Regions from separate parts of the Cryobacterium sp. W22_MBD10_FK3 genome, predicted to be linked through region 1. Evidence: predicted binding sites of a transcription regulator. Region 1 holds the regulator's gene; each other region holds the start of a gene.

Region 1 (7,890 bases):
AGTGCAGCTCGGACTTGCCCACCCGAATGGGCGGGTTCGACCAGATGCCCGCAAAAGTCAGCGTGTCGGGAACATCCGCCGGGAGGACGGCGTTGATGTTGGTGAGCCCCAACTTGGTGGCGTTCATCCGCACCAGTTCGAGGGCTCGCTCGTTGACGTCGACGGCCCAGACGGTGGCGGACGGGTCGGCCAGCGCCAGGTGCAGGCTGATCGGTCCCCAGCCGCAGCCGAGGTCGAGAACATCGCCGCCGCCGGAGGGCAGGGGCGCCTCACGCATGAGCACCTTGGTGCCGGTGTCGATGTGTTCGGGGGAGAAGATCGCGTTAGCGGTGGTGACCTCGCGGATCTGGCCGGCGATTTTTACGGTGATCTGCCGCAATTTCAGGTCGCTGCCCGGAGCTGACGAGAAATAGTGTTCGGAAGCCATACAACGAACTTATCGAAAGAAGAGGAACTAGAGTTAAAGCAATGACTGATATAAACGCTCCACACGATGGCGATGACGATGTAGTTGCGCGCGTGCTGGCCAGTGCCGAGAGCCGGTCGTCCGGCTACTCGTTGTTCGCGAGCGGATCCGCCCAGGCACTGCAGGCCCGCCCGGCCGGCGGCGGTTTCGACGGTAACGACCACGACGGCGAACAGACCGAGCGTGAAGACCGCAACGCCCTCCGCCGGGTCGGCGGCCTCTCCACCGAGCTTCAGGACGTCACCGAGGTTGAATACCGCCAGCTGCGCCTCGAAAACGTGGTGCTGATCGGCGTCTACTCCGCCCGCAGCCTGCTCGACGCCGAGAACTCCATGCGGGAGCTCGCCGCCCTGGCCGAAACCGCCGGAGCCACCGTGCTCGACGGCCTGCTGCAGCGCCGCGCCACCCCTGACCCCAGCACCTACCTCGGCAAGGGCAAGGCCCTCGAACTCGCGTCCATCGTGGCGGCGCTCGGCGCCGACACGGTGATCGCCGACTCCGAACTCGCGCCCAGCCAGCGCCGTGCCCTCGAAGACGTGGTCAAGGTGAAGGTCATCGACCGCACCGCCGTGATCCTGGACATCTTCAGCCAGCACGCCAAGAGCCGGGAGGGCAAGGCGCAGGTCGAACTCGCCCAGCTGGCCTACCTGCTTCCCCGCCTCCGAGGCTGGGGTGACTCGATGTCCCGCCAGGCCGGTGGCCAGGTCGGTGGCACCGGAGCCGGCATGGGTTCGCGCGGACCCGGTGAGACGAAGATCGAACTGGACCGCCGCCGCATCCACACCCGGATGTCGCGCCTGCGCAAGCAGATGCTTGAGATGAAGCCGGCCCGCGAGGCCAAGCGCGCCAACCGCAAGCGCAATGCCGTGCCGAGTGTGGCGATTGTCGGCTACACCAACGCCGGCAAGTCCAGCCTGCTCAACCGCATCACCAAGGCCGGCGTGCTGGTGGAGAACTCTCTCTTCGCCACCCTCGACGCCACCGTGCGCAAGTCCACGACGGCCGACGGCCGGCTGTACACCTTCACCGACACTGTCGGTTTCGTGCGCAACCTGCCCCACCAGTTGGTCGAGGCGTTCCGCTCCACCCTCGAGGAGGTCGCCGACTCCGACGTCATCATCCACGTCGTCGACGCGTCCCACCCCGACCCGGCCAGCCAGCTGGCGACGGTGCGCGAGGTCATCGGCGAGGTCGGGGCCAGCGACATCCCCGAGCTGGTCGTGTTCAACAAGAGCGACCTGGTCAGCGACGACGACCGTCTGGTGCTGCGGGGCCTCGCGCCCAAGGCGATCTTCGTATCGGCACGCAACGGCGAGGGCATCGACGAGGTGCTGCAGATTCTCGAAACCATGCTGCCCCGTCCGGAAATCCGTTTGGACCTGTTGATTCCCTACGACCGCGGTGACCTCATCCCGATCTTGCACGAGCAGGGCAAGGTTCTGGCGCTGGACTACTCCGAGACCGGCACCCAGGTCACGGCCCTCGTGTCGCCCGGCATCGAGGCGCAGTTCACCCCGTTCGTCGTCGCCCCGGCCATCGCCGGCTGACACCGAACCCCGCGAAGGCGGCCCCCGCATCCTGATTCAGGAGCAGGGGTCGCCTGCGGTCATTAAGGCGGCGGGCCGAGGAACGTAACAATCGGCCATGCAGAAGCGCGCGAGGAATCCGCGTTGTTAGAGTCATCTCATTCGTTGTCGGCAGGCTATTCTGCCCGGCATGGAGCGACAGCCGAGCCCGGCACCCGCCCGCGAGCAGCCGCCTGGTTTCCCTGGCGGTCCGCGGCCGCCAGGCCTTCGAAGTGAACCCACCATGCCGAATGAGGAACCATGACCGCGAGCCCAGACACAGCGCCGACGGACCCGGCCTGTCCAGAGAACACCCCGTTCTCCTTCGAGCTGTACCCGCCCAAAACTGATGCCGCCGCCACGGCGCTGCACACCACCATCGACGCCCTCGCCGCGGCCGGACCCGACTTCATCTCGGTCACCTATGGTGCCAGCGGCTCGTCACGCGTCTCGTCCCTAGACGTGCTGCGCTACATCCGCCGGACCACCCGGGTGGACCCGATGGCACACCTCACCTGCGTCGGCTCGTCGCACGCCGAGGCGAGCAGCCTGATCCGCGAGTTCCTCGACGCCGGCGTGCGCAGCTTCCTCGCCCTCCGCGGCGACCCGCCGGAGGGCCTGACCGAGAACGACGCCTTCCTCGGCGACCTGCACAGCGCCGGCGAGCTGGTGCAGCTGATCCACCGGGTGCAGGCCGAGCGGGTGCCGTACCAGGAGACCCCCATCCCGGGCCTGCCGCGGGCGCGGGCGGTGAAGACCGAGCGTGAGCACGTGCGTATCGCCGTGGCCGCCTTCCCGAACGGTCACCCGCGCTCCCGCTCCACCGCGCAGGACATCGACACGCTGCTGGCCAAACAGGCCGCGGGTGCCAACCTGGCCATCACCCAGCTGTTCTTCCATGCCGACCACTACCTCAGCTTCATCGAGCGGGCCAGGGAGGCCGGGGTCGAATTCCCGATCCTGCCCGGCATCATGCCCGTGACCAGCCCCGGCCGGCTCCGGCGCATCCTCGAGCTCTCCGGCGAGGAGCTGCCCGCCGAGCTCTCCATTCAGCTCGAGGTGGAACCCACCCCGGAGGGCCAGCGCGAGATCGGAATCGAGCACGCCACCACCCTGGCCAAGAAACTCATCGCCGGCGGGGCTCCCGGCCTGCACCTCTACGCCTTCAACCAGCACGAAACCGTGCTCGCGGTGCTCGACCGGGCCGGCGCGCTCGCACCGGCACAACCCGTCGTCTCCGCCCGCATCCCGCCGTCTACCCGCTCCGCGACCCCTCCCTCGACCAGCCCCACCAGCACCCCTGCCGGTATCTACTCCACGAAGGACTACAACTGATGACCACCACCGTCCCCGCCTTCCCCACCGGAACGATCCTCGGCTACCCCCGGATCGGCCGGCGCCGCGAGCTGAAGAAGGCCGTCGAAGCCTTCTGGGCCGGCCGCATCGACGCCGCCGAGCTCGAGACCATCGCTGCCGCCCTGCGCAGCACCACCCGGGAGCGCCTCGTGGGCCTGGGCCTCGGCCGCTCCGACTCGTCAATCCCCGAAAGCTTCTCGTTCTACGACCAGGTGCTGGATGCCGCGGTGACCGTGGGCGCCATCCCGGCCCGCTTCGCCGGCCTCGTCGACGCCGACGGCCACCTCGACCTCGCCGGCTACTTCACCCTGGCGCGCGGCGCCGGCGAGAACCTGCCCCTCGAGATGACCAAGTGGTTCGACTCCAACTACCACTACCTGGTGCCCGAAATCGGCCCGGAGACCAGGTTCCACCTGGCCAGCGACCGCATCGTGCGGGAGTTCGAGGAAGCCGTCGCCGCCGGCTTCCTCACCCGGCCGGTCATTGTCGGCCCGGTCACCTTCCTGCTGCTGGCCAAGCCGAGCGAAGCGGCCCCGGCCGGCTTCCACCCCCTGGACCGCCTCGACGACCTGCTGCCGGTCTACGCGGCCCTGATCGAACGCCTCGCCGCGGCCGGCGCGGAGTGGGTGCAGCTGGACGAACCGGGTCTCGTGAGCGAGAGCATCGACATCCCGCGGGACCGCGCCCTGGCCGCCCTGGCCCAGGCCTACGACACCCTCGGCGGGCTCGACACCCGACCGGGACTGTTCGTTGCGGCCCCCTACGGCAGCCTCGACGACGCCCTCCCGGTGCTGGCCAACACCCCGGTCGAGGCGATCGGCCTGGACCTGGTGCGCGGCACGGTGCCGGCCGGCATCCCCGGGCTGGAGGACACGACTCTGGTGGCCGGCGTCATCGACGGCCACAACATCTGGCGCGGCGACCTCGCGGCGGCATTCGACACGGTCGGCCAGCTGAGCAGGCTGAGCGAGAACGTCGCGGTTTCCACCTCCACCTCGCTGCTGCACCTGCCGCACGACGTCACCGACGAGACCAAGCTGGGAGCCGACCTCACCAGCTGGCTGGCCTTCGCCGACCAGAAGATCGGCCAGGTCGCCACCCTCGCCCGCGGCCTCTCCCACGGTCAGGCAGCCATCCAGGCCGACCTTGACGCGGCCACCGCGGCACTGGCCCAACGTCGCGTGTCGCCCGGCGTGCGTGATGGCGCCGTGCGCGCCCGGCTCAACACGCTCACCCCGGCCGACTTCAGCCGGGGGGACTACGAGAGCCGGGTCGCCGCCCAGGAAGCCGTGCTCGACCTGCCGCCGCTGCCGACCACGACCATCGGTTCGTTCCCGCAGACCACTGAGATCCGCCGCGCCCGAGCCCGCCTGGTCTCCGGTGACCTCGCGCCGGCCGACTATCGGGAGCTGATGCGCGCCGAGATCGGCCGGGTCGTGCAACTGCAGGAAGACCTCGGCCTCGACGTGCTCGTGCATGGCGAACCCGAGCGCAACGACATGGTGCAGTATTTCGCCGAGAACCTCGACGGCTTCACGGTGACCGAAAACGGTTGGGTGCAGTCCTACGGCAGCCGGTGTACCCGACCGTCCATCCTCTGGGGCGACGTGTCCAGGCCGGCGCCCATCACCGTGGAATGGTCCAGCTACACCCAGAGCCTGACCGAGAAGCCGGTCAAGGGCATGCTCACCGGGCCGGTCACCATCCTGGCCTGGTCGTTCGTGCGTGACGACCAGCCGCTGGGGGAGACCGCCCGCCAGGTGGCGCTCGCCCTCCGCGATGAGATCGGCGACCTGGAAGCCGCAGGCATCCAGGTCGTGCAGGTCGACGAGCCCGCGCTGCGGGAACTGCTGCCGCTGAAGAAGAAGGACCACGCCGACTACCTCGACTGGTCGGTCGGCTCGTTCAGGCTCGCCACGGCGGGCGTCGCGGACCAGACGCAGATCCACACCCACCTCTGCTACTCCGAATTCGGGGTGGTGATCGACGCCATCCGCAACCTCGACGCCGACGTGACCAGCATCGAGGCCGCCAGGTCGAAGATGGAGGTCGTCGCCGACCTGCAGACCAGCGGGTTCGACCACGGCATCGGGCCGGGCGTCTACGACATCCACTCACCGCGCGTGCCCGGTGTCGCCGAGGTCACCGAGCTGCTCGAGCGGGCACTCGAATCCATCCCGGCCCGCCAGATCTGGGTGAACCCGGACTGCGGCCTCAAAACCCGTGGTTATGCCGAGACCGTCGACTCGCTGCGCAACATCGTAGACGCCACCCGCGCCGTTCGGGCCGCACTGGTCTGAACCGACAGCTGACGCAGAACAGGCCCGGTCCCTTGGGGGACCGGGCCTGTTCCGTGTGTGGAACCGGGCGGGGATCAGACCGAGCGCAGCACCGCGACGACCTTGCCGAGGACCTCGGCGTAGTCGCCCAGAATCGGCTCGAAGTTGGTGTTGCGGGGGAGCAGCCAGGTGTGGCCGTCGCGCTGCCGCAGCACCTTGACCGTGGCTTCACCGTCGAGCATCGCTGCCACGATCTCGCCGTTTTCAGCTGTCTTCTGCTGACGGATGACCACCCAGTCGCCGTCGCAGATGGCGGCGTCGATCATCGACTCACCGACCACCTTGAGCATGAACAGCTCGCCCTTGCCCACCAGCTGGCGGGGGAGCGGGAAGATCTCATCGATCTGCTGGTCGGCCATGATCGGGATACCGGCGGCGATACGGCCGACGAGCGGCACCATCGCCGCGTCACCCACCTGAATGCCGGACTGGTAGTCGTCTGCGGCGCCGGGGGTGACGTCGTCACCGGACTGGGGCAGCTCGATGAGCACCTCGAGCGCGCGGGGGCGGTGCGGGTCACGACGCAGGTAACCGCTCAGCTCGAGCTGGTGCAGCTGGTGGGTCACGCTCGACAGTGAGGACAGGCCGACGGCATCACCGATCTCGCGCATGCTCGGCGGGTAGCCGCGGTCGCGGACCGAACGCTGGATGACGTCCATCACCGCGCGCTGTTTGTCGCTCAGGCTCTTGCGGCGTCGCGTGCCGCCCTTGTCCCGAGGTGTGCTCTGTTGTGCCACGTTGTCGCTCCTCTGGTTAGTCGGTCGGGGCTGGTGCTGGTGCTGGTTGAAGGTGTCACTGGCCGGCTGCGGGAAGCCCGCCGGCGGCAATGTCGGAGGTGTCTGTTTGAGTACAGCTACCCGATCGAAACTGTAGCCACTGAGCAGCGATTCGTAGACACGCATTCGAGTGTGTTGCGGAATATCTCTCCATAATATCCGGAAACAGGGTTGATTGTTCGAACACTCGAAGATATATTCGGAACATAGATTCGCATCTGGCCCTCCCGGCCGAGGGCCAGATGCGTTACCAGGAGGTTTGACATGAGCGCAGCATACGCAGTGCAGCCCGGCTCGATCACCCGCGCCACGGCCACCCGCACCCCTTCCACCGGTACCGCCGGCATCCCACCGACCACGCACCTGCGCCTGACCCGCCGCGGGCGCGCCGTGTTCACGACCCTCGCCGCGGTGCCCCTGGTGCTTGGCGCCATCGGCATCGCCATCAACGGCGGCATGGCCGCCGCGGAGGGCACCGCCGGTGTCGGCGCCGTCGCGTTCGAATACGTCACCATCGAGGCGGGCCAGTCGCTGTGGCAGCTGGCCGAGTCGATCGCCCCCGCGCAGGACCCGCGCGACGTGATCGCCGACATCGTCAACCTCAACCAGCTGCCGTCCGAGGCAGTGCAGCCCGGCCAGCGCCTCGCCCTCCCTGCCAACTACTGACCTGCCGACTACTGACCTGCCGACTACTGACCTGCCGACTACTGACCTGCCGACTGCTGATCTGCCGGCTACTGAGCCGGCAGCCGGGATTCGGCCCAGATCGGGGCGGCTCGCGGCGCAACTAAGCTTGTTCGGGTGACCAGCCTCGACGACCTGCCCCTGCGTGACAACCTCCGCGGACACATCCCCTACGGCGCCCCCCAGTTGCACGTGCCGGTGGCGCTGAACGTCAACGAGAACACCCACCCGATTCCGCCCGCTGTCGCTGCCGACATCGCGGCGGCGCTGGCCACGGCCATCCTCACCGTCAACCGGTACCCGGACCGCGAGTTCACCCAACTGCGTGACGACCTCGCCGGCTACCTCGGTCACGGCCTCACCCGCGACAACATCTGGGCGGCCAACGGTTCCAACGAGGTGCTGCAGCAGGTGCTGCAGGCCTTCGGCGGGCCGGGGCGTTCCCTGCTCGGCTTCGCGCCAACCTACTCGATGTACTCGATCCTCGCCTCCGGCACCGATACCCGGTGGATCCCGGGCGGCCGGGACGCCGCCTACGAACTCACCCCGGCGACCGCCGCCCGCTGGGTGCGGGAGACCTCGCCAGACATCGTCTTCCTCTGCTCGCCGAACAACCCCACCGGCACGCCGTTGTCGCTGGAAACCATCGCCGCCGTCTACGACGCCACCCCGGGCATCGTCGTCGTCGACGAGGCCTACGCCGA
Region 2 (7,890 bases), on a different contig from region 1:
AGGGCCCTGGCGATGGCGACGCGCTGCTGCTGCCCGCCGGAGAGCTCGTGCGGCCGGTGTGCGAGTCGGTCGGTCAGACCGAGGGAGTCGATGAGCTGATCGATCCAGCTGTTCTCGGTGGTGCTCGGCTTCCGGCCGTCCAGCGCGAACGGCAGCAGGATGTTGCCGCGCACGTCAAGAGTCGGCACGAGGTTGAACGCCTGGAAGATGAAGCCGACCCGGCGCCGGCGGAGAACGGTGAGGGCGGCGTCGTCCAGGGTGCTGATCTCGGTGTCACCGAGCCAGACCCGGCCAGCGGTGGCGGTGTCCAGCCCCGCCATGATGTGCATCAGGGTGGACTTGCCCGAGCCGCTCGGGCCCATGATGGCGGTGAACTGTCCCCGGCGGATGCCGATGGACACGTCGTCCAGGGCAGTCACCGAGGTGGTGGCCGAGCCGTAGGTCTTGCGCAGGGAGGTGACTCTGGCCGCGAGGCCGAGTTCTGAGGGTGAATTTTCCATGATTCAACGGTACGAATCGGGTGCGGATGGCCGCGTCGGGCCCCGGATGTAGTCAACCGCTCTGCGGGATGATTCCCGGAGCCGCCGGGTCATCCGCTGGGTTACTGGGTGAGCCGGTGCGTGAACGCGAAGACCACGAGCTGCACCCTGTCGCGCAGCGAGAGCTTGGCGAGGATGCGGCTGATGTGTGTCTTGACGGTGGCCTCGCTGAGGAACTCGCCCGCGGCGATCTCGGCATTGCTGAGGCCCAGAGCGGCGAGGGCGAAGATGTCGCGCTCCCGGCTGGTCAGCGAGGTGAAGGCGACAGGCACCTCCTGCTCGGCGGCCGGCGCGTCGAAGTGGGCGAAGAGCTCGCGCGTGGCCGATGCGGCGATGACGGCGCTGCCTGCGTGCACGGTGCGGATCGCGGCGAGCAGGAACTCCGGATCGGCGTCTTTGAGCAGGAAGCCGCTTGCCCCGCCCCGGATGGCCCGACTGGCGCTCTCGTCGAGTTCGAAGGTGGTCAGGACCACGATCCGCGGCGGGGTGCGGCCGGCGGCGCCGGCGGCGGCGATGATGGCCGCTGTGGCGTCGATGCCGTCCATCACGGGCATGCGGATATCCATCAGGATGACGTCGGGATGCACGGCCGCGGCCATGGTGACCCCGGCTGCGCCGTTGCCGGCCTCCCCGACGAACTCCAGGTCGGCCTGGGAGGAGACCAGCATGCGGATTCCGGCCCGGAACAGGGCCTGGTCGTCGACGAGGGCGACCCTGATGCGCGGGGCATCCGCCGGCTGGACTTCACTCATGGGCGTTCTCCGTAGGGTGTGCTGGTCACGATTGGATGCAGGACCGCGCTCGCGTCCGGCCGCACGAGGGCGTTGGTGGTGATTGCCGGCAGGCGCGCGGCCACGATGAAGCGCCCGCCCACGGGTTCAGCGGCCAGGGACCCGCCCGCCAGCAGGGCACGTTCGCGCATGCCGGGGAGTCCGTGGCCGAGTGCGCCGGAGGCATCGGCGGCCGGGATGCTGCGTACGGCGTTGTCTATCGTCACCGCGACCCATCCGTCCGTCCACGCGAGAGTCAAATATACCGCCCGGCCGGCATCGCCGTGCCGGAGGGCATTGGTGAGAGCCTCCTGCACGATGCGGTAGACCGCCAGCTGGGCCCCGGAACCGAGGGTGGTGGGAGTACCCGTGGTGGTCCACTCGACATTGAGCCCGGTGCTCTGCATCTGCGCGACCAGGCGGTCGAGGTCGGCGAGCACGGGCTGCGGGCCGTCGGCGGCGTCCTGGCGTAGTCGGGTGAGAAGGATGCGCACGTCGCCGAGGGCCTCCCTGGCCGTGGTCGAAATCGTCGTCAGCGCCTCGTCGACGGCTTCGGGGTTGGCGGCGCGGGCGTAGCGGGCGCCGTCAGCCTGCGCGATCACCACGGCCAGGGAGTGGGCGACGACGTCATGCATGTCGCGGGCGATCCGGTTGCGTTCCTGCTCGACGACCACGTCACGTTGCGCCGCACGTTGTTCCTCGACGGCCCTGGTCTGCGTGAGCCGGCCGTCCCGCGCGGTTTTCCAGGTGCGCATGAGCAGCCCGAGGGTCCAGGAGAGCCCCAGCACGGCGATGCTGCCGATCAGGGTGGCGATGAATGCCCAGAGCAGGCTGGCCGCGGCGCCCTGCGCGACGGCCTCGGCAATCGACGTCGCGCCACGTTGGCCGACGCTGATGTAGCTCGCGGCAAGCAGAGAGCCGATGCCGACCGACACCAGGCCGGCCCACCGCACCAGCCGGTTGCCGTAGGCGGCCGTGACATACAGAACCCCGAGCACGGCGAGGTTGCCGACGAGCACCGGCAGTCCGGCCAGCATTTGCGCCAGGGCACTGATCCAGGCGATGCCCAGCGCCAGACCAGGTGACAGCCGCCGAACGGCCAGGGCGGCGGTGAAGCCGATCAGCGCCAGGAAGAGTGCGACGTCGGTGCTGGCGTCGACGGTCACGCTGAAGAGGAAGAAGGCCACGGCGAGCCCGACGTCCACGGTGACGGAGCGCCGGGAGACCGTGCGGAACACCAGGCCTGCGCGGAGCCGGCCAGCGAGCGAGCCATCGAGAAACCCACCGGACACTCGGCCGAGCGGGCCGTCGAAGGTCAGCGTGCCCGCCGGGTCGCCCTGCGGAAGCATCAGCCAGGACTCCGCGGTGAGGGCGGCAGGGGGAACTGGACCCGCCGCGTCACGGCGGTCTGCCCTCCCGTGCAGAACCAACCCCAGCACCCAGCCGCCCACAAGCACGAGGGTGGCCAGGAACCCGCAGCTGAGCCGGAAGCCGAGGTCGCCGAAGAACCTGAGCGTGCCGATCGGATCCTGGGCCTGCTCGATTGACAGGGGCATGAGGAACACCCCGGTGATGAGCAGGCCGAGGAGCAGAGCAGCTGCCAGCCCGACAAACCTGACGTATCGCCGCCCGTAGAGGGCAGCGCCCCAGACCACCAGGCAGCCGGAGGTGACCAGCAACGGCAGGGTCGCCCAAGCGCTCAGGTAGCCGGAACCGGCGGTGCCCATCGTGACGGTCGCCACCGCTCCGATCGTCATGGCCAGCAGCGGAGCGAAACGGGACAGACCAACGGCGATCGCGAGCATCCAGATCACCAAGAGCATCGACGTCTGGCCAGCCCACAGTGCCGGGGTCCCCCACGCCAGGGCGAGAATCACGCCGAGCGCGGGTTCCAGTGCCCAGCGGTGCTGGGCGGTACGCGTGATGAACCCTGGAGCCGGCATGGTTACAGCGTAGGGCTCCCCCGTCGCCGGGTCAGGGTCCCCGACCCCGGATCATCCCGCGGTCCCCGGGAAGTCATCCCAGCGATGTAGCGCGCGGACGGTTATCGCGCGGTGAGGTCCGCCACCAGCCGCTCCAGCGTGGGGGTGTCTGCACCGAGGGTGCGGCCGCGACGGGCCAGGGCTCCCCCGATGGCATCCAACTCGCTCGGCCGGCCGGCCCCGAGGTCGTTCTGCAACGACGAGCGCATGGACGATGGCAGTGCGGCGAGGGCGCCGGCCAGTTGGCCGGGGTCCGTGGGCACACCGTCCAGGGTGGCGACCCGGGCCACCTCGACCAGAAGCGCGGTGGTCAGGGCGCTGTCTTGTTCGATGGCGGCGCCGATCGGCAACCGCCAGTAGGAGGTGAGCAGGGCCATCGGGGCGAGAAAACGAAGTTTGGCCCAGAGCACCTCTTGGTCGGTGCCGCCAACGGTCACGTTGAGTCCGGCGGCCCGCCAAGCGGCGGTGATGCCGGATTCGGCGGCGTGCGCGGGCACGGTGAGCCGGAGGAACGGGCTGCGGTGCTCGATCACGGTGGGGCTGAGCCTGGTCGATTCCACCGCGACGGAGGCACCGGCTACGAGCGCTCCCGGCATCTGACCCCGGAGCATGGCCAGATGTTCGATGCCGTTGAGCAGCGCAACCACCTCAGCGGGCCGTGCCTGCGCAAGCGCGCCGGTCACGCCGGTCACGGTAGTCAGGTCGGTCAGGTCGTAGGCCTTGGTGGCGAGGATGACGTTGGCGCCCTCGGGGACCTCGGTCAGCGCCGTGATCTTCGAGACGCCGTCGCCGAAGTGGCCGCTACGGATGGTGATGCCCTCTGTGGTGATCGCTCGAGCGGTTTGGGGCCTGGCGACGACGACGACCTCGACGCCGGCGCGGTCAAGCAGGGCGGCCAGTAGGCCTCCGACAGCTCCGGCGCCGACAACGGCGATGATCGGCTCAGACATTGAATTCCGTCGACATGTGTGGCTCCCTGATCCTCGGGCTCTGCCGATGCGGTCCGGATGGGCCGTGGCTGGCGTTCCATTGTGGCAAAGACTCCGAGCAGCTTAGGGTGTGGGAATGCCCACCTCCGCTGCAGCTCTCGCCGCGCTCGCCGACGAGCGCTTCGTTTCCCTCACCACCTACCGCCGATCCGGCGTGGCGGTGTCCACTCCAGTCTGGATCGCCAGAGACGGCGAGGACCTCATCGTCACGACCCCGAAGGAGAGCGGCAAGGTCAAGCGGCTGCGTAACGACAGCCGGGTGCAGCTGCGAGCCTGCTCCCGCACCGGATCGGTGAAGGACGGCGCCGTTGCGGTCGACGCCCACGCGGCCATCGCCGATGACGACGGGAGCCGGGCGTTGCTTGCCCAGGTCTTCGGGGGCAAGTACTGCACTGAATACAGGGTGTTCATGTTCATCGAACGGCTGGGCAAGGCAGACGCGAAACAGCGCGTGCTTTTGCGGATCAGCTCCGGAAACACGCCAGCGTCCTAACTGCCCGGCACTTTCCCCGTCGCCGAGTGTCGATGCCGGGCCAGGCTTGTGCAAAATAGTCCGCAGGACGAGCCCTGGCGCGTGACCACCCAACCATCGAACGTGTCGGCGGAGTCCTGATTCTGTCGACGTACGCCTGGCCGAGCTTGCCAATGACGATCCCATGAGACCCGCGACTCCGCGGCTACTCGTCGGTTCTTCGGGTGCGGGGGTCGTGTGCCCGGTGTTGGTTCGGTGGCCGCCAAGCGCCGGTCGGGTCGATCCAGTGCGGTGCTTTCACCTGCGGCATGCCGGCGACCATGCGGATCTTCCAGCCGCCCCCACTGGTGATCGTGTGGTGGTGATACCAACACAGCAGCACCCCGTTGTTCACATGGGTGTCGCCGCCTGAGTGCCAGGGCGTCACGTGGTGCACTTCGGTCCATTGCGGCGGGCAGTCACAGCCCGGGATGATGCAACCGCCGTCCCTTGCGGTGATCGCTTTGCGTTGCCGCGGGGTGAAGCAGCGTTCCTTCGAGCCCAAACCGAGGACGGCACCGTTGGTGCCGAAGAACAGCGGCTGCATGCCACCGTTGTCGATCAGCTGGGTGATCGTGGTCATCGAGATCGGTTCGTCGACCCCATCGATCCAGCCCACCCCAGCCTGGTCGAGCAGGTCGGCGGCGTTCACGTGCACCATCACCGTCGGCGGCATGCCGCCCATCGTCGGGGTGCGGGGGTCCTGGGCGACCTGCACCAGGATGCCGCGAAGAATGTCCGCGCGTTTCTCACCGCCGGTGCGCTCGTCGATCAACTCGCCCGGCACCAGCTCGCCGGCCTCGATACGCTGCTGCTCCTCCGCGGACGGGAACGAGGGCGCCGACCGGGCGGACTGGAACGTGTTGAACAGGTTCTGCATCACCCCTTTCAGCTCCGGCGTCACTCCGCCACGCAAGGGGTGCAGACCGTCTTTGTAGGCGCCGAACGAGAATGTGGACTTCCCTTCGACGGTGGGCGCGTTCGGGGCGAGCCCGTCGGGGTTCAGCACGGCTTGCCAACGCACCGCCAACTTGCGGATCTCATCGGCCGGATAGGTGAAGCCGTCCGACTCGCCCAGGCGACCGATCGGCCCGGTGAACCCGCCGCCTGCCGCGCGATCACCATCGGCGTCAGCGTCAGCGTCAGCGTCAGCGTCAGCGTCAGCGTCAGCGTCAGCGTCAGCGTCGGCATCGGCATCGGCGTCCGTGGGGACAGTCTCGCCGGGGCCGGGCGTGCGGCGGTAGACGGACCCCGTGGCCTGTTCCACGAGGTCGCGTTCGGCTTTCTGAACCTGTTCCGCGTCGGCGTCGAGGCGGCCGGTTGCCGTGTAGTCGGTCAGGCCGGCGACGATGGTCTCGGCCGCGTCGATCCCGAGTTCGCCGGAGCGCAACGCTGCGGCGACCACCGGGAACACTGGCTCGAACACGGCGTCGCCCGACACCCGGGGTGTCACCTTCTCGCCCAGCGCCATCCGTCGTTTCATCTCCGGCAGGGATGCCAGGGTCAGCCGGGTCAGCAGCACGTTCTGGTGCGAGGCGCCCATCCGCCAGGCCATGGACTCCCGGCCCAGCATCCGCCGAGACCGGTAGCCGACCACGGTTGCGGTGCTCACCCGGGCCGCGTCCACGGGCCGGCCGGCCCGCTCCACCATCTGCGTCAACGCGACCACCTCGGCGTCGCTGAGCCCGTTCACATCGATCGACGCCATTACCGCCTGCACCGTTGCCGCCGCGTCATCGAGGGCCTTGAGCTTCTCGCCGAACGGTCCGGTGTGCGCCCGCTGCACCGCCGGCAACTCCGACGGCTCCCGCCACGGCGGCCGCGGCTTACCCAGGGTGGGACCGGATTGCGGCGACCCCGCGGTGTCGGTGGTGCCACCAAGACTGGCGGCATCAGCCGCGCCACCCGGCACGGCACCGGTCAGCGAGTCAGTTAGAAGATCACTTCGCTCCGACTCCGGTGCGGCCAGGGCGGTGTTCCAGTCATGGAGATTCGACCCGCCGGGAGTTCCCGTCGGTGCGGTGGAGCCTGGAGCCAGCTCGTCGTCCATACCCCCATTCTCTCACGAATCGAACAAGTGTGTGAGAATACGTCAAGTTTTCCACAGGCTAATTCGTAAGTTTTTCTCCTCGGTAGGGCGGGAAAATTCGATACCCGACCGACAAAGTGGGCGTGTCGAGGTCAGCGTGCGGGGTCTGGGCGGGGTCGACCAGTGGGCGCCGCACCCGGGCTCGGGGCGCGGCACCGACCGATGCCCCGGTGACAGGCCGCGCTAGAAGCCCAGGCGACCGAGCTGCTTCGGGTCCCGCTGCCATTCCTTGGCCACCTTCACCCGCAGCGAGAGGAACACGCGCTTGCCGATCAGGGGCTCGATCTGCTTGCGCGCGCGCATGCCCACATCCTTGAGCCGGCTGCCGGAATGACCGATGATGATGCCCTTCTGGCTGTCCCGCTCCACGAAGAGGTTGGCGTAGATCTCCACCAGCTCCTGGTCGTCACGCTCGATGATGTCGTCGATCGTCACGGCGATCGAGTGCGGCAGTTCGTCGGTGACCCCCTCGAGCGCCGCCTCCCGGATGTACTCCGAAATCCGGGATTCCAGGCTCTCGTCCGTCACGGCATCCGCGGGGTACAGCGGAGCGTCGCTGAGCGGCAGCAGGCGCAGCAGCTCGCTGCTGAGCACATCGAGCTGGATCCTGCTGGTGGCCGAGATCGGCACGATGGCCTCCCAGTCGCGAAGCTGCGAGACCGCCAGCAGCTGGTTGGCCACGCTGGTCTTGGAAGACATATCGATCTTGGTGACGATGGCCACCTTCTTGGCGCGCGGGAAGTTGTCCAGCTGCTCGTTGATGAACTTGTCGCCGGGGCCGATCGGTTCGTTCGCCGGGATGCACAGGCCGACGACGTCGACACCGCTGAGCGTGGACTGCACGAGGCTGTTCAACCGCTCGCCGAGCAGCGTGCGGGGGCGGTGGATGCCGGGGGTGTCGACCAGGATCAGCTGGCCGTTCTTCTGGTGCACGATGCCGCGGATGGCCCGACGGGTGGTCTGCGGCTTCGACGAAGTGATCGCGACCTTCTCCCCCACCAGAGCGTTCG
Region 3 (7,890 bases), on a different contig from region 1:
CCGCCGCCTCCGTCGCCAACTCGACGTCGCCTGAACCCACCAGCTCGGGCTCGAGCATCCGCATGAATCGGCCGAGGCAGTCCTGCGCCGGCGCCAGGCCACCGAACAGCGGATCGAAGACCTGCTGACTCATCCCGTGATGGGCGGAATGCAGAAGGGCGGCCGAGAGCAGTTCGGACGGCATCTCGGCGGACGCGTTCGCCGCGGCGCTCCGCGGCCTGGGCACCCCGAGGGCGTGCGCCACGAACGCCCGGCACAGGGCCGTGATGAACAAGGTGGTCTGCGCGTCGAGCTGCGCGTCGGCCACCCGGAACTCAATGGTGGGCAGGTGCTCAGACAGGCGCACGTCCCACATGATCACGCCAAGGTCGACCGTGCCGCCGATGCCCAGCAGCCTTCTGATCCGCCGGTCGTAGTCCGCGGCGTCGATGAACGCCGGCGGGCAGCCCGAGGTCGTCCACCGGCGCAACAGCACAGTGCGCCAGCTGTCATGCCCGGTGTCCTGCCCCCGCCACAGCGGCGAGTTCGAGGCGATGGCCGTGAAGAGCGGCAACCAGGGTCGCACCGCGTTCAGCACGATCACCCCGGCCTCCCGGCTCGGGATGCCCACGTGCACGTGCAAGCCGCTCACCTGGTGGTCCGCGATCACGGCGTCCATCGTGCGAACGATGCGTTGGTAGCGCTCGGTGTCGGTGATCGAGGGGAACGCCGTCGTGTCGGGCGGGGTGCCGATGCTCGCCACGATCACGCCGAGTGCGGCAGCCTGCTCCGCCACCGCGCGCCGGAATCCGGTCACCGCCCTCTGGGCGTCGGCCATCTCCTCGAACACCGCCGAGGCGTGCTCGATCTGCGAGGCCAGGAATTCACGGTGCGTGACCTCGCGCCATTCGGGCATCGCGGCCAGGCGCTCGAACGCGCGGGCTCCGGCATCCACGGGCAACAGGGTGACCGGATCAAGAAATTGGAACTCCTCTTCGATGCCAAACGTAGCCACGCTGACCTCTTCTGTCGCCGTCGGATCACGACAGTGTGAACCGTCTGCGACGAGTGTGGCCTGCCCCCGCAAGGCGGTCAAGGGTGCGCCGCAGGGGGCGGCGTCGGTGGGCTGAGAAGTCCGGGCCACCCGCGCCGGACGGGTGCACAATGGTCGCGTGCGCGCCGCCCTGGCCGTGCCGGATGGGAGATGGACGGATGTGCAGATGGCTGGCGTACCTCGGGGAATCGCTACGTCCCTCGACGATCGTGCTCGACGCCAAGCACTCGATCGTCGCGCAATCACTGAACTCCCCGCTCGGGGCCGAGACCGTGAACGGCGATGGATTCGGCTTCGGCTGGTATCCCACCGACGCCCCGCACGGTACCGAGCCGGCGCTCTTCCACAGCATCGAACCGGCTTGGAACGACGCGAACCTGAGCGAACTCACCCGGGCGATCACCAGCCCGCTGTTCTTCACCCACGTTCGCGCGGCAACCGCTCCGCCGATCCAGCAGACGAACTGCCATCCGTATCGCTACGAGAACTGGATGTTCATGCACAACGGCGCCATCTCGCGGTGGCGCGAGCTCAGGCGCGACCTGACCATGGCGATCGACCCGTCGCTGTACCCGAACGTGCTCGGCACAACGGACTCCGAGGTGCTTTTCCACCTCGCGCTGACCTACGGTCTCCGCGATGACCCGATCCACGCCATCGGGCGCGCCATCCGCACCGTCGAGTCCATCGGCCAGGACCACGGCGTGCAGTTTCCCTGGCAGGGCACCGTCGCCGTCTCGGACGGCGCCACCCTGTGGGCTTTCCGCTACTCGACCCAGGGACGCACGCGGTCGCTGTTCCACTCGGCGGACATCCGCACACTGCGCCAGATGTACCCCGATCAGGACCGGCTGGCCACCTTCGGCGACAATGCCAAGGTCGTGGTCTCGGAACCGCTCAACGACCTGCCCGGCGCCTTCGTGGAAGTGCCGGAGTCGTCCGCACTCATCCTGGATATGAACGGGTACCGGCATCAGCCCTTCCTGGCCGGCTGAGCGCATCCGCATACACGAAACGCCACCTCGAGGGTGGCGTTTTGTGTTCGCAAACGTGTTGGTGGTCAACAGCGTGTGGCAACAACCAATGGTGGAGATGCGGGGAATTGAACCCCGGTCCATTGCTGTGGTCATGTTTCTTCTACGGGTGTATCCAGTGAAGGCGTTCTACTCGGCTCCGGAACTTGCCACTGGCAGCTGATCCGACGAGCCCAGCCCTCGTTTAAGTCCCCCTATACCCCGAGGCTCAGGATAGGAGCAATCTCTCTAAATGACGTCAGGGTCCGGGTAGAGAGCATTCCCGGTCTGACGGTCTCAATGTGGTTCTACTTAGGCCGCGAGGGCGAAAGCGGAACGCGAGACAGTGCGGTTTGAATTGGCACTTATTGTTTTGCAGAGATCGTTTACGAGATAACCCTGCATCCTCGACCCGCTTCTCACAGTTACGCAGGCAATGTCGAAACCGATCATCCCCATGTTCACGTCGTGTCGATGCGTATCGACGAAGACGCGGTTGTTGTCACACGCTGTTGAATTACCAATCCCGTTTCCAGGACCGCAGTGGCGAACATCTCAGCTCACCACTACGGCCTTTCAGGATACAACACTTTGGGCTCGTCGCCTAAGCCGGGCAACATTGAATAGAACCCACCCCGGGTGCTGATAAATATTCGAATTCGCCTGTGGAAAACTTGACCTATTCTCACACATTTGTTCTATTCGTGAGAGAATGGGGGTATGGACGACGAGCTGGCTCCAGGCTCCACCGCACCGACGGGAACTCGTCCCGCCGGTCCGAATCTCCATGACTGGAACACCGCCCTGGCCGCGCCGGAGCCGCAGGTCGTCGATGAGCTGACCGCTTCCCCGTCGGATGCCGCCAGTCTCGGCGGCACCACCGACACCCAGGGCTCGACGCCCAGTGGCCCCGCGGTGGGTAAGCCGCGGCCGCCGTGGCGGGAGCCGTCGGAGTTGCCGGCGGTGCAGCGGGCGCATACCGGGCCGTTCGGCGAGAAGCTGAAGGTGCTCGATGACGCGGCGGCCATGGTGCAGGCGGTGATGGCGTCCATTGATGTGAATGGGCTCAGCGACGCCGAGGTGGTCGCGTTGACGCAGATGGTGGAGCGGGCGGGCCGGCCGGTGGATGCGGCCCGGGTGAGTACCGCGACGGTGGTCGGGTATCGGTCTAGGCGGATGCTGGGCCGGGAGTCGATGGCCTGGCGGATGGGCGCTCCGCATCAGAACGTGTTGCTGACCCGGTTGACGCTGGCGTCGGTGCCGGAGATGAAACGTCGGATGGCGTTGGGTGAGAAGGTGGCGCCCCGGGTGGCGGGCGGTGCCGTGTTCGAGCCGGTGTTCCCGGTGGTCGCCGCGGCGTTGCGCTCCGGGGAGCTGGGCATCGACGCGGCGGAGACCATCGTCGCCGGCCTGACCGACTACACGGCAACCGGGCGCCTCGACGCCGACCCCGCCCACGTTCAGAAAGCCGAACGCGACCTCGTGGAACAGGCCACCGGGTCCGTCTACGGCCGCACACCCGGCCCCGGCGAGACCGACACCGGGTCGGACGACGACGGAGACGCAGACACTGCCGGCGATCGCGACGGCGACACCGACGGCGACACCGACGCCGACACCGGCACTGATGCCGATGCTGACGCCGATGGTGATCGCGAGGCCGTCACCGAGTTCACCGGGCCGATCGGCCGCCTGGGCGAATCTCGCGGGTTCACCTATCCGGCGGATGAGATCCGCAAACTGGCGGTGCGTTGGCAGGCCGTGCTGAACCCGGACGGACTCGCCCCGAACGCGCCCACCGTCGAAGCGAAATCCACGTTCTCGTTCGGCCCCTGCAAAGACGGCCTGCACCCCCTGCGCGGCGGAGTAACGCCGGAGCTGAAAGGGGTGATGCAGAACCTGTTCAACACGTTCCAGTCCGCCCGGTCCGCGCCCTCGTTCCCGTCCGTGGACGAGCAGCAGCGCATCGAAGCCGGCGAGCTGGTGCCCGGCGAGCTGATCGACGAACGCACCGGCGGCGAGAAGCGCGCCGACATTCTCCGCGGCATCCTGGTGCAGGTCGCCCAAGACCCCCGCACCCCGACGATGGGCGGCATGCCACCCACGGTGATGGTGCACGTGAACGCCACCGACCTGCTCAACCAGGCCGGGGTGGGCTGGATCGATGGGGTCGACGAACCGATCTCGATGACCACGATCACCCAGCTGATCGACAACGGTGGCATGCAGCCGCTGTTCTTCGGCACCAACGGTGCCGTCCTCGGTTTGGGGTCCAAGGAACGCTGCTTCACCCCCAAACAACGCAAAGCGATCACGGCCCGGGACGGCGGTTGCATCATCCCGGGCTGCGACTGCCCACCGCAATGGACCGAAGTGCACCACGTCACACCCTGGCACTCAGGCGGCGACACCCATGTGAACAACGGGGTGCTGCTGTGTTGGTATCACCACCACACCATCACCAGTGGCGGCGGGTGGAAGATCCGCATGGTCGCCGGCATGCCGCAGGTGAAAGCACCACACTGGGTTGACCCGACCGGCGCTTGGCGGCCACCGAACCAGCACCGGGCCCACGACCCCCGCACCCGAAGAACCGACGAGTAGCAGCGGGGTGCACGGATGACGCTCGGGTCAGGCTGGTGCGTGTTGCGTGGTCCCAGTGTTGCGTGGTCCCAGTGTTGCGTGGGCTTCCGCTAGTCGCCCAGGTTGCGGCGGGCGGAGATAGCCCGGTCGGACTCGCGCTTGTCCTGGCGTTCACGCAGGGTCTGACGCTTGTCGAATTCCTTCTTACCCTTGGCTACTGCGATCTCGACCTTGGCCTTGCCGTCACTGAAATAGATCTTCAGCGGAATGAGGGTGTAGCCACCCTCCTTGGTCTTATGGCTGATCTTGATAATCTCCTGCTTGTGCAGCAGCAGCTTGCGCTTACGGCGCGGCGGGTGGTTCGTCCAGGTACCGGCGGTGTACTCCGGAATATGCACGGCATCCAGCCACGCCTCGCCGGACTCGATGAATGCGTAGCCGTCGACGAGGGACGCCCGCCCGGCACGCAATGACTTCACCTCGGTGCCGCTGAGCACCATTCCGGCCTCGTACGTGTCCTCGATGAGGTAATCGTGGCGCGCCTTGCGATTGGTCGCGACGACCTTCTCGCCTTTTTCCCTGGGCACGGCATTCTCCTCGATCGGTTCGGTGATTCGGCCAGGCATCCGCCGGGCAGCCCATCAGTCTAGTGGTAGTCATCCCACAGCTGGCGCTGCCCGGATCGGATCAGACCTTCAGATAGCGGGTGATCGCGAAGTTGGCCGACGCGGCGGCCAGCGCAGCGCCGAGCACCAGCAGAATGGGCACCACGGTGAACGCATCGTCCAGGCCCACCAGGGCGAACCCGGTCAGGCTGGCGCCCAGATAGCCCTGCACGAAGTAGTGCACGATCGCCACGATCGCACCACCGGCCAACAGCGAACCGAGCAGGGCCGCGAACACACCCTCGAGGATGAACGGCGTTTGAATGAACCGGTTCGACGCCCCCACCAGCCGCATGATGCCCAGCTCCTTGCGTCTGGAGAACGCGGAAAGCCGGATGGTCGTGGCAATCAAGAGAGCCGCCGCCACGAGCATCAGCGACGCGATGCCGATGGCCGTGTAACTGGCCACGTTCAGCACCGAGAAGATCTGGTCGAGGTACTTGCGCTGATCGGCCACGTTCTCGACACCGGCGACACCGGACAGGCTCTCCACCAGAACGTCGGAGTCCTCAGGGTTGTTGAGGTTCACCCAGAAGGTCTGATTCAGCTGGTCGGCAGTCACATAGTCGGCGACCGGGTTGCCGGCGAACTGCGTCTTGAAGTTCTCGAACGCCTGCTCGTGCGTCTCGAAGTAGTACTTGTCCACGAAGGTCGCCAGGGTCGGGGACTCCAGCTGAGCTTCCACCGAGTCGATCTGCTCCTGGGTCGCCTCTCCTGCCGTGCAGGTCTCCCCCGGCGAGATGGCGGTGCACATGTAGATGCCCACCTGCGCACGGTCGTACCAGAAGTTCTTCATCTGGCCGATCTGCATCTGCATCAGGATCGCCGCGCCCACGAAGGTGAGCGAGATAAACGTGACCAGAACGACGGAAACGACCATTGAGGCGTTGCGGCGGAGGCCATTGGATGCTTCGGAAAGCACAAGTCCGAGTCTCATCGGGTGGGTCCTACGTTCTGCTCACTGGTGGGGTCGGCCTTTTCGCCCGGAGCCCGCAGGCCGAGCTTCTCGGCCAGCGTGAGCTGTTCTGGTTCGTCGTGCTGGGTGACCGGGAGCACCGGCCTGGTCATGGTGGACGTCGGCTGGTCGACCGGCGGCTCCGTGCTGGGCTCGACAGGTTCCGGCTGGTCCGGTTCGGACTGCTGGGCCACCACCGGCGCGGGCTGGCCGGGAGCCACCGGGGCCGGCGGGGCCAGCGGTGCAGCCAGCGGGGCAGGTGGTGCCGGCGCGAACGCGAGCGCCGGTACCGGCTCATCGCGCTCGATCGGCGCGGGGTCGGCCGTCGGCGCCGCGGGCGGAGCCGTGTTCACCGCTACTGCAGCGGCCTCGACCTCGGCGGTTGCCACCTCCTGGGGCAGCACCTCCGTCGAGGGGTAGGTGAGCGGCTCGGCGGGGGCGGCGGTCGTGGTCGGCATGCGGGACGACCTGGACGCGGCCCGTTCGCCCGGAGCCAGCACCATGGGGATGGCCGCCGTGGCGTAACCGCCCTGGCGCTCGTCGCGCACGATCTGGCCGGCGGAGAGTTCGATCACGCGGCGCTTCATCTTGTCGACGATGCCCGCCTCGTGTGTGGCCATGATCACCGTGGTGCCACCGGCATTGATCCGGGCCAGCAGCGACATGATCTCGGCGCTGGTGGTCGGGTCGAGGTTTCCGGTCGGCTCGTCGGCGAGAACGATCTGCGGTTTGTTCACGATCGCGCGGGCGATCGCCACGCGCTGCTGCTCACCACCGGAGAGTTCGTGCGGCAGACGCTGCGCCTTTTCGGCCAGGCCCACCATCTGCAGGGTGTCCGGCACGGCCTCCTGGATGTACCCACGGGACTTGCCGATGACCTGCAGGCTGAACGCGACGTTGTCGTAGACGGTCTTGTTCGGCAGTAGGCGGAAGTCCTGGAAGACCACCCCGAGGTTGCGGCGGAAGTACGGCACCTTGCGGTTGGAGATGGAGCGCAGGTCCTGGCCGAGCACGTGAATGCTTCCGCTGGACGGCTTCTCCTCCTTCAACATCAGGCGAAGGCAGCTGGACTTACCCGAGCCCGAAGCCCCGACCAGGAAGACAAATTCGCCGCGAAGAATCTCGACGTCGATTGAGTTCAGGGCCGGTCGGTTCGTACCGGGATATTTCTTGGTGATGTGATCAAATCGGATCATGGCGTTTCGAGCCTAGGCAGCCATCCGTGATTTACCTACTTGCGACATGCCTCAACCAGCAACTCGACAGGTTTGTGCCGCCCTAGTCGGTGGGCGTCTTGCGCCAGCGGATGCCCGCGGCGATGAAGCCGTCGAGGTCACCGTCGAACACGTTGGACGGGTTGTTCACCTCATACTCGGTGCGCAGGTCCTTGACCATTTGGTAGGGCGCGAGCACGTAGCTGCGCATCTGGTCGCCCCAGCTGGCGGTGATGATGCCGGCGAATTCCTTCTTGGTGGCCGCCTCCTGCTCGCGCTGCAGCAGCAGCAGCCGGGACGCCAGCACCCGCATGGCCGCGGCGCGGTTCTGGATCTGGCTCTTCTCGTTCTGGCAGCTCACCACCAGTCCGGTGGGCAGGTGGGTGATCCGCACGGCGGAGTCGGTGGTGTTCACCGACTGGCCGCC
Region 4 (7,890 bases), on a different contig from region 1:
TGGAAGCACGTCGACCACGACGGCGGCGCCGAGGTGCGGCGGATGCGCCGGCTGGTGGTGTCGTTCCACGTCACCGTGGCCAACTACGAGTACCTCGTCTACTGGCGGTTCTACCAGGACGGCAACATCGAGTGCGAGGTGCGCGCCACCGGCATCATGGTGGTCACCCACCTGGACGCCGGCCAGCCGCACCCGAACGGCACCCTCGTCGACGACCGCACCTACGCACCGTTCCACCAGCACTTCATCGTGGCCAGGATGGACCTCGACATCGACGGGCAGGCCAACACTGTGTTCCGCAGCGAGACCCGCATCGAACCGATCGACGCGACCAACCCGCTGGGGCTCGCGCTCACGCAGCAGAACACGCCGATCGAGACCGAGGGTTTCGACGACTTCGACTGGACCACCCAGCGGGCCTGGAAGGTGGTGAACGAGCAGACCCTGAACGGCCTCGGCACCCCGGTGTCGTACAAGCTCGTGCCGGGCGGGGCGATCCCGTCGTTCTTCCACCCCGAGGCGCCCGCCCTCAAGCGCGCCCAGGTGATCGGCCACACCGTGTGGGTCACCCCCAACGACCAGACCCAGCGTTGGCCCTGCGGCGAGTTCGTGAACCAGAGCGGCGTCGACCACGGCCTCCCGGAGTGGATCGGGGCCGGCCGCGCCGTGCGGGACACCGACCTGGTGCTCTGGTACACCTTCGGCATCCACCACATCACCCGGCCTGAGGAGTGGCCGGTGATGCCGGCCGACGTCGTCTCGTTCTGGTTGAAGCCGGTGGGCTTCTTCGACCGCAACCCGTCGCTCGACGTGGAGCCGAGCCCCGCGCACTGCGCCCCGGGCATGGAGCACGCCGGTCACGAGCACGAGCATCACGAGCACGAGCCGGATGCCCCGGCCACGGAACCGAGGAGAACAGCGTGAGCCGAGTTTCGAACTACGTGGTGGCCTACGAAGCCACCGCCCAGGGCCGCGAGGCCCTCGAGCTGGGTATCGCGATGGCCAGGATCACCGCGGCCGAGCTGCGCATCTGCCTGGTGCTGCAGCGCCTCACCGCGGCGCCGGCCAAGATCCACGCCGCCAGCGCCGACTTCGAGGTGCTCCTGGCCGACCAGGCCGCGACCTGGCTCGAGCAGGCGGCCGGCTGGGTGCCGCACGACGTCTCAGCCACCACCCATCTGCTCTGGGCCGAGTCCACCTCGGAGGGGCTGATCGAGGCCGCCCACGACCTCGACTCGGACCGGATCGTGGTTGGCGCCGCCCGCGGCGGGCTGTTCAACAGGTTCACCATCGGCAGCGTCGCCAACGCCCTGCTGCACGCCTCCCCCGTGCCGGTGGCCCTGGCTCCGCACGGGTATCACGCCCCCGCCGGGCTCACCCGCATCACCTGCGCCATCGGCACCCGGCCGGGCTGGGAGGCCCTGCTCGACTCGTTGGTGGCGTTCACCGACGGCCTGGGCATCGAGCTGCGCTTCGTGACCCTGGTGGAGGTCGACGCCACCCGCCAGAAGGAGTCGCCCGCCGCGGCGGGCAGCACCGCCCACCTCGACGCCGTGCTCGCCTATTACGAACGGCACTCCACCAGCCACGGCATCATCACCACCGAGGTCGGCACGGGCAAGAGCGTCGAGGCCGCCGTGGAGGCCCTCGACTGGCGCGCCGACGAACTCGCGTTCGTCGGCTCCAGCCGGCTGGCCGCGCCCCGCACGATCTTCCTCGGCATCACCGCCCATCGCATGCTGCACGCCCTGCCGGTGCCGCTTGTGGTCGTTCCCACCTCCCCCGCCCGCAGCTGACCCGCACGTCCGCCCCGCACGTCCACCCCGCACGTCGCTGATTTCGACCCGTAGCTGATCCGATCAAAGGACAGGTTCATGGCACAGTCATCCGCTTCCGGCGCATCGCCGGACACCACAACGACCAGCGCCGGCGGGCTCTCCGCCAAGGGGCTGAGCGCCGGCTCGGTGGGCCTCCTCGGCGCCACCGTGATCGGCATCTCCTGCATCGCCCCCGCCTACACCCTCACAGCGTCGCTCGGCCCCACGGTCGCGGCCGTCGGCACCCAGATGCCCGGCATCTTCATGGTGGGCTTCATCCCGATGCTGCTCGTGGCGCTCGGCTACCGCGAACTCAACAACGCCATGCCGGATGCCGGCACCTCGTTCACCTGGGCGACCCGCGCGTTCGGTCCGTGGCTGGGCTGGATGGGCGGCTGGGGCCTGATCGTGGCCACCGTGGTGGTGCTCTCGAACCTGGCCGGGGTGGCGGTGGACTTCTTCTACCTGATGCTCGCCCAGCTCTTCGGCAACCCGTCGCTGGCCGACCTGGCCGGCAACGTGTGGATCAACATCTTCACCTGTCTGGTCTTCATGGTGGGCGCCTGTTACGTGTCATACCGGGGCATGGAGACCACCAAGATGGTGCAGTACGTGCTCGTCGCGTTCCAGCTGCTCGTGTTGGTCTGGTTCAGCGTCGCGGCGCTCATCCACTTCTCCGACGGCACCGCTTTCGACGCGCTCGGCTTCAGCGCCAGCTGGTTCAACCCGTTCCTCACCCCGTCGTTCTCGGCGTTCGCCGCGGGGGTGTCGCTGTCGATCTTCATCTACTGGGGCTGGGACGTGACCCTCACCATGAACGAGGAGACCAAGAACCCCGAGACCACTCCTGGCCGGGCGGCCACCCTCACGGTGGGCATCATCTTCGTGCTGTACATCCTGGTTTCCGTGTCGGCGCTGATGTTCTCCGGCGTGGGAACCGGCGAGCTGGGCCTCGGCAACGAGGACATCCAGGGCAACGTCTTCGCCGCGCTGGCCGGGCCGGTGATGGGGCCGTTCGCCATCCTGATGTCACTGGCCGTGCTGTCCAGTTCGGCGGCGTCGCTGCAGTCCACCTTCGTGGGGCCGGCGCGCACGATGCTCTCGATGGGCCACTACCGGGCCTTCCCCAAGCGCTTCGCCGCGATCAGCCCGCGGTTCAAGTCGCCGGGTTTCGCCACGGTGGTGGCCGGCGTGGTGGCGTGGGGCTTCTACGCGGTGATGCGGGTGCTGAGCACCGACGTGCTCACCGACACCATCCTCACCCTGGGGATCATGATCTGCTTCTACTACGGCGTCACAGCGTTCGCCTGCGTCTGGTTCTTCCGCCGGGAGCTGTTCTCCAGCACCCGGGCGTTCCTGTTCAAGCTGCTGGCTCCGCTTCTGGGCGGCATCATCCTGGCCGTGATCTTCGCCACCACCCTGATCGACAGCACCGACCCCGAGTACGGCAGCGGCTCGGAGATCGGCGGGGTGGGCCTGGTGTTCATCCTCGCGATGGTGCTCTTCCTCACCGGCATCGTGCTGATGCTCATCATGCGCAGGGTCGATCCGGCGTTCTTCCGGGGCCAGACCCTCACCAAGGGCACGTCGCGGGAGTAGTGACGGTTCACTGAACGCTCTCTCAGGCGCCTGACCCTGGCGGACAGCTTCTCGTTGTTTCCCTTTCACCTTCGGTTCGTACACTCCCCAGTAATCCGCGATTCGTAATCCGCGATTCGCGCGGGGTGCGATGTGGGCTTCACAAGTTGTGACTGTGGAAAGTGACGTGTGCGATGTCGTATTTTGTCGAGCTGGTCGATCGCCGCCTGACCCGGCTGCTCACCCCCGCCCGGCGGGACTGGCTGCGCAGCCCCCGCACGCTGCTGTTCGGCTTCCTCGGCCTGCACCTGCTCTTCCTGTTCGCGCTGCTGCCCACGATCCTCACCGGTCGGGTGCTGGGCGACCTGCCCCTTTACAGGGTCTGGGCCGAGCAGGCCCTGGCGAACAACGTCTGGCAGGGCATCGACGTGGAGTGGGTCTATCCGATCGGCGCGATTGTGCCGATAGTGCTGGCGGATGCCGCCGGCCCGCTGCTGTACCAACTGCTGTGGTTCGTGATGACGATGTCGCTGAACGCCGCGGCCATCGGCATCCTCACCGATTGGGGCCGCGACCGGGCCGGCTACAAGGCGGCCTGGTTCTGGCTGGCGTTCAGCCTGGTGCTCAGTCCGGTGGGCCTGCTGCGGCTGGAGGGGCTCAGCGCCCCGCTCGTGATCATGGGGCTGGTGCTGCTGGCCCGGCGGCCGGTGGTGGCCGCGGCGCTGCTCACCGCCGCGACCTGGATCAAGGTCTGGCCGGCTGCCGTGCTGCTCGCCGTGGTGGGGGCCAGCCGGCGTCGGTTGAGCGTGCTGGCAACCGGCGGGGTGATCACGGCCGCCATCATCGGTGCGGTCTGGGCCGCCGGGGGTGTGCGCTTTCTCACCGGCTTCGTCACCATGCAGTCCGACCGGGCCCTGCAGCTCGAGGCGCCGGTGACGACGCCGTGGGTGTGGCTGGCCGCGATGGGCCAGTACGGCAGCACCGTCTACCAAAACCACGCCATTGCCACTCGCGAGGTGACCGGACCCGGTGCGTCCTTTGCGGCGACCGCGATGACGCCGCTGATGTTCCTGGTGATCGCGGGCGTCTTCGTGCTGATGCTGCTGGCCCTCCGCCGCAGCCGCGACAACGGCCAGCTGGTGCTGCTGGGTGCCCTGGCGCTGGTCACCACGTTCGTGGTGCTCAACAAGGTGGGGTCACCGCAGTACATGCTGTGGATCGCCCCGGTTGTGGCCGTCGGAGTGGCGCACGACTGGGCGGCCTGGCGGGTTCCGGCCTACCTCACGCTCTTCATCGGCGGGTTGACCACCCTGATCTTCCCCATCTTCTACCTGCCCCTGGTGCACGGGGATGCCGGCGCGATCCTGCTGCTCACGCTGCGCAACGGGTTGCTCGTTGTGCTGCTGGGCTGGTCGGTGCTGGCGCTCTGGCGCACGGCCGTGGCGGGCTCGCCGGCATCCGTTTCGGTGCGGCACGGCGCCCGTTCGCGGGGTCTGGCCGCCCACTGACGCCACCCGTCTGCGGGGCGGGGCGCCCGCACACGGCAGAATAGGGGGGTGACTGCTACAACGACCTTCGCCCTTGTCCGCCACGGCCAGACCGACTGGAACGCCGTCGGGCGCATCCAGGGGGCCACCGACGTTCCCCTGAACGACGTGGGCCGAGGGCAGGCCACCGAGGCGGTCGAGCCGCTCTCGCAGTACGAATGGGACTTCGTCGTGTCGTCGCCGCTCTCCAGGGCAGCCGAGACTGCCGACATCATCGCCGCGGACCTCGAGCTGGAGGTGACCCGGCACCTGCCCGGTCTCGTCGAGCGCAACTACGGACCGGCCGAGGGGCTCTCCGCTGGACCGACGCTCGACGCCCTGCGCGTGGAGGGCAGCTACGGCAACTTCCGCGGTTCCGAGGCCGAGCTCAGTGTGTCCAACCGCGGCCTGGGCGCGCTGCGCCTGCTCGCCGAGGACTACCCGGGCGCCCGCATCATCGTCGTCTGCCACGGCACCCTGATCCGGCTCAGCCTCATGGCCGCGCTCGAGCAGGAGATCCCGCCGATTCTCAACGCCGCCATCTCGGTCGTGCAGTTCAACCCGGATGCCGGCTGGTCCGCCTCGGTGATCAACAACGAGCGGCTCGAGGCCGACCCGCTCGTGGCAGGGTCGCTCGCGGCAATCTGACTCTGCTGGTCGCGCGGGCCGGTGGCGCTGGCTGGGTAGCGCTGCTGGTTGCGCTGCTGGTTGCGCTGGTGGCCTCGCTGCTGGTTTGTGAAGAGCGACCGCCCCGCTGGTCGAGCTTGTCGAGACCCCGCGACCCAACCTCGCCACGCGCCCACTCCGTTGGTCGAGCTTGTCGAGACCCCGTAACCCGACCTCCCACGCGCCCAGTCCGTTCGTAGTGCTTGTCACGACCCCTCTGAGGTGTCGGGCTTGACCCTGCCCAACCCAGGCGCAAAAAGATTCGAATTTACCTGTGGAAAACCTGACCTATTCTCACACTTTTGTTCGATTCGTGAGAGAATGGGGGTATGGACGACGAGCTGGCTCCAGGCTCCACCGCACCGACGGGAACTCCTCCCGCCGGTCCGAATCTCCATGACTGGAACACCGGCCTCGCCGGTCCGGAGCCGGAGGTGCTCGATGAGCTGACCGCTCCGCGTCCTGATCCCGGCCCGGATGCCGCCAGTCTCCGTGGCGCCACCGACACCGCGGGCTCGACGCCCAGTGGTCCCGCCCTGGGGAAGCCGCGGCCGCCGTGGAGGGACCCGTCGGAGTTGCCCGCGGTGCAGCGGGCGCATACCGGGCCGTTCGGCGAGAAGCTGAAGGCCCTCGATGACGCGGCGGCAACGGTGCAGGCCGTGATGGCCTCGATTGACGTGAATGGGCTCAGCGACGCCGAGGTGGTGGCGTTGACGCAGATGGTGGAGCGGGCGGGCCGGCCCGTGGACGCGGCCCGGGTGAGTACCGCGACGGTGGTCGGCTACCGGTCTCGGCGGATGCTGGGCCGGGAGTCCATGGCCTGGCGGATGGGCGCTCCGCACCAGAACGTGTTGCTGACACGGTTGACGCTGGCGTCGGTGCCGGAGATGAAACGACGGATGGCGTTGGGCGAGAAAGTGACGCCCCGGGTGCTGGGCGGCGCTGCGTTCGAGCCGGTGTTCCCGGTGGTCGCGGCGGCGTTGCGCTCCGGAGAACTGGGCATCGACGCGGCCGAGACCATTGTGGCCGGCCTGACCGACTACACGGCAACCGGGCGCCTGGACGCCGACCCGGCCCACGTTCACAAAGCCGAACGTGACCTCGTGGAACAGGCCACGGGGTCCGTCTACGGCCGCACACCCGCTCCCGGCGAGACCGACACCGGGTCGGACGACGACGGCGACGCAGACACTGCCGGCGATCGCCACGGCGACACCAACGGCGACACCGGCACTGATGCCGACGCTGACGCTGATGGTGATCGCGGGCCGGCCGGCGGGTTCACCGGGCCGATTGGCCGCCTGGGTGAATCGGACGGGTTCACCTATCCGGCCGATGAGATCCGCAAACTGGCGGTGCGCTGGCAAGCCGTGCTCAACCCGGACGGACTCGCCCCGAACGCGCCCACCGTCGAGGCGAAGTCCACGTTCTCGTTCGGCCCCTACAAAGACGGCCTGCACCCCTTGCGCGGCGGGGTGACCCCGGAGCTCAAAGGGGTCATGCAGAACCTGTTCAACACGTTCCAGTCCGCCCGGTCGGCGCCCTCGTTCCCGTCCGCGGAGGAGCAGCAGCGCATCGAGGCCGGCGAGCTGGTGCCCGGCGAGCTGATCGACGAGCGCAGCGGCGGTGAGAAGCGCGCCGATATTCTCCGCGGCATCCTGGTGCAGGTCGCCCAAGACCCCCGCACCCCGACGATGGGCGGCATGCCACCCACGGTGATGGTGCACGTGAACGCCACCGACCTGCTCAACCAGGCCGGGGTGGGCTGGATCGATGGCGTCGACGAACCGATCTCAATGACCACGATCACCCAGCTGATCGACAACGGTGGCATGCAGCCGCTGTTCTTCGGCACCAACGGTGCCGTCCTCGGTTTGGGCTCGAAGGAACGCTGCTTCACCCCGAAGCAACGCAAAGCGATCACCGCCCGGGACGGCGGTTGCATCATCCCGGGCTGCGACTGCCCACCGCAATGGACCGAAGTGCACCACGTCACACCCTGGCAGTCAGGCGGCGACACCCATGTGAACAACGGGGTGCTGCTGTGTTGGTACCACCACCACACCATCACCAGCGGGGGCGGCTGGAAGATCCGCATGGTCGCCGGCATGCCGCAGGTGAAAGCGCCGCACTGGATCGACCCGACCGGCGCTTGGCGGCCACCGAACCAACACCGGGCACACGACCCCCGCACCCGAAGAACCGACGAGTAACAGCGGGGTGCACTCATGTCACAGGGTTCAGTTCGAAAAGCTCGGCACGGCGCAGACAGGTGTGACCGGCTGGTATCGGCCAGCCCGATG

The links. The regulator LexA, encoded in region 1, represses DNA repair genes until DNA is damaged. The targets are predictions, from matches to a motif close to TCGAACANNTGTTCGA.
Region 2: the regulator LexA is predicted to act here: its motif matches at 6,861-6,876, upstream of ACEN2M_RS00190 (DUF222 domain-containing protein).
Region 3: the regulator LexA is predicted to act here: its motif matches at 2,732-2,747, upstream of ACEN2M_RS10120 (DUF222 domain-containing protein).
Region 4: the regulator LexA is predicted to act here: its motif matches at 5,882-5,897, upstream of ACEN2M_RS08985 (DUF222 domain-containing protein).

What each region holds. Positions count from the first base shown of each region.
Region 1 covers NZ_JBGQOH010000012.1:64,197-72,086, forward strand. Annotated here, with positions in the region: gene ACEN2M_RS12410 (class I SAM-dependent methyltransferase) at 1-427, opposite strand, end outside; gene hflX (GTPase HflX) at 469-2,013, shown strand; gene ACEN2M_RS12420 (methylenetetrahydrofolate reductase) at 2,293-3,366, shown strand; gene metE (5-methyltetrahydropteroyltriglutamate--homocysteine S-methyltransferase) at 3,366-5,687, shown strand; gene lexA (transcriptional repressor LexA) at 5,762-6,463, opposite strand; gene ACEN2M_RS12435 (LysM peptidoglycan-binding domain-containing protein) at 6,767-7,168, shown strand; gene ACEN2M_RS12440 (histidinol-phosphate transaminase) at 7,304-7,890, shown strand, end outside.
Region 2 covers NZ_JBGQOH010000001.1:40,064-47,953, reverse strand. Annotated here, with positions in the region: gene ACEN2M_RS00215 (ABC transporter ATP-binding protein) at 1-500, opposite strand, end outside; gene ACEN2M_RS00210 (response regulator) at 602-1,291, opposite strand; gene ACEN2M_RS00205 (sensor histidine kinase) at 1,288-3,252, opposite strand; gene ACEN2M_RS00200 (ketopantoate reductase family protein) at 3,354-4,241, opposite strand; gene ACEN2M_RS00195 (PPOX class F420-dependent oxidoreductase) at 4,357-4,773, shown strand; gene ACEN2M_RS00190 (DUF222 domain-containing protein) at 4,958-6,841, opposite strand; gene era (GTPase Era) at 7,064-7,890, opposite strand, start outside.
Region 3 covers NZ_JBGQOH010000008.1:54,678-62,567, reverse strand. Annotated here, with positions in the region: gene ACEN2M_RS10135 (carboxylate-amine ligase) at 1-994, opposite strand, end outside; gene ACEN2M_RS10130 (class II glutamine amidotransferase) at 1,192-2,028, shown strand; RNA gene ssrA (transfer-messenger RNA) at 2,118-2,503, opposite strand; gene ACEN2M_RS10120 (DUF222 domain-containing protein) at 2,767-4,650, shown strand; gene smpB (SsrA-binding protein SmpB) at 4,740-5,216, opposite strand; gene ftsX (permease-like cell division protein FtsX) at 5,317-6,231, opposite strand; gene ftsE (cell division ATP-binding protein FtsE) at 6,228-7,445, opposite strand; gene prfB (peptide chain release factor 2) at 7,528-7,890, opposite strand, start outside.
Region 4 covers NZ_JBGQOH010000006.1:183,858-191,747, reverse strand. Annotated here, with positions in the region: partial or broken gene ACEN2M_RS09010 (primary-amine oxidase) at 1-924, shown strand, start outside; gene ACEN2M_RS09005 (universal stress protein) at 921-1,796, shown strand; gene ACEN2M_RS09000 (APC family permease) at 1,875-3,416, shown strand; gene ACEN2M_RS08995 (hypothetical protein) at 3,590-4,903, shown strand; gene ACEN2M_RS08990 (histidine phosphatase family protein) at 4,952-5,569, shown strand; gene ACEN2M_RS08985 (DUF222 domain-containing protein) at 5,917-7,800, shown strand.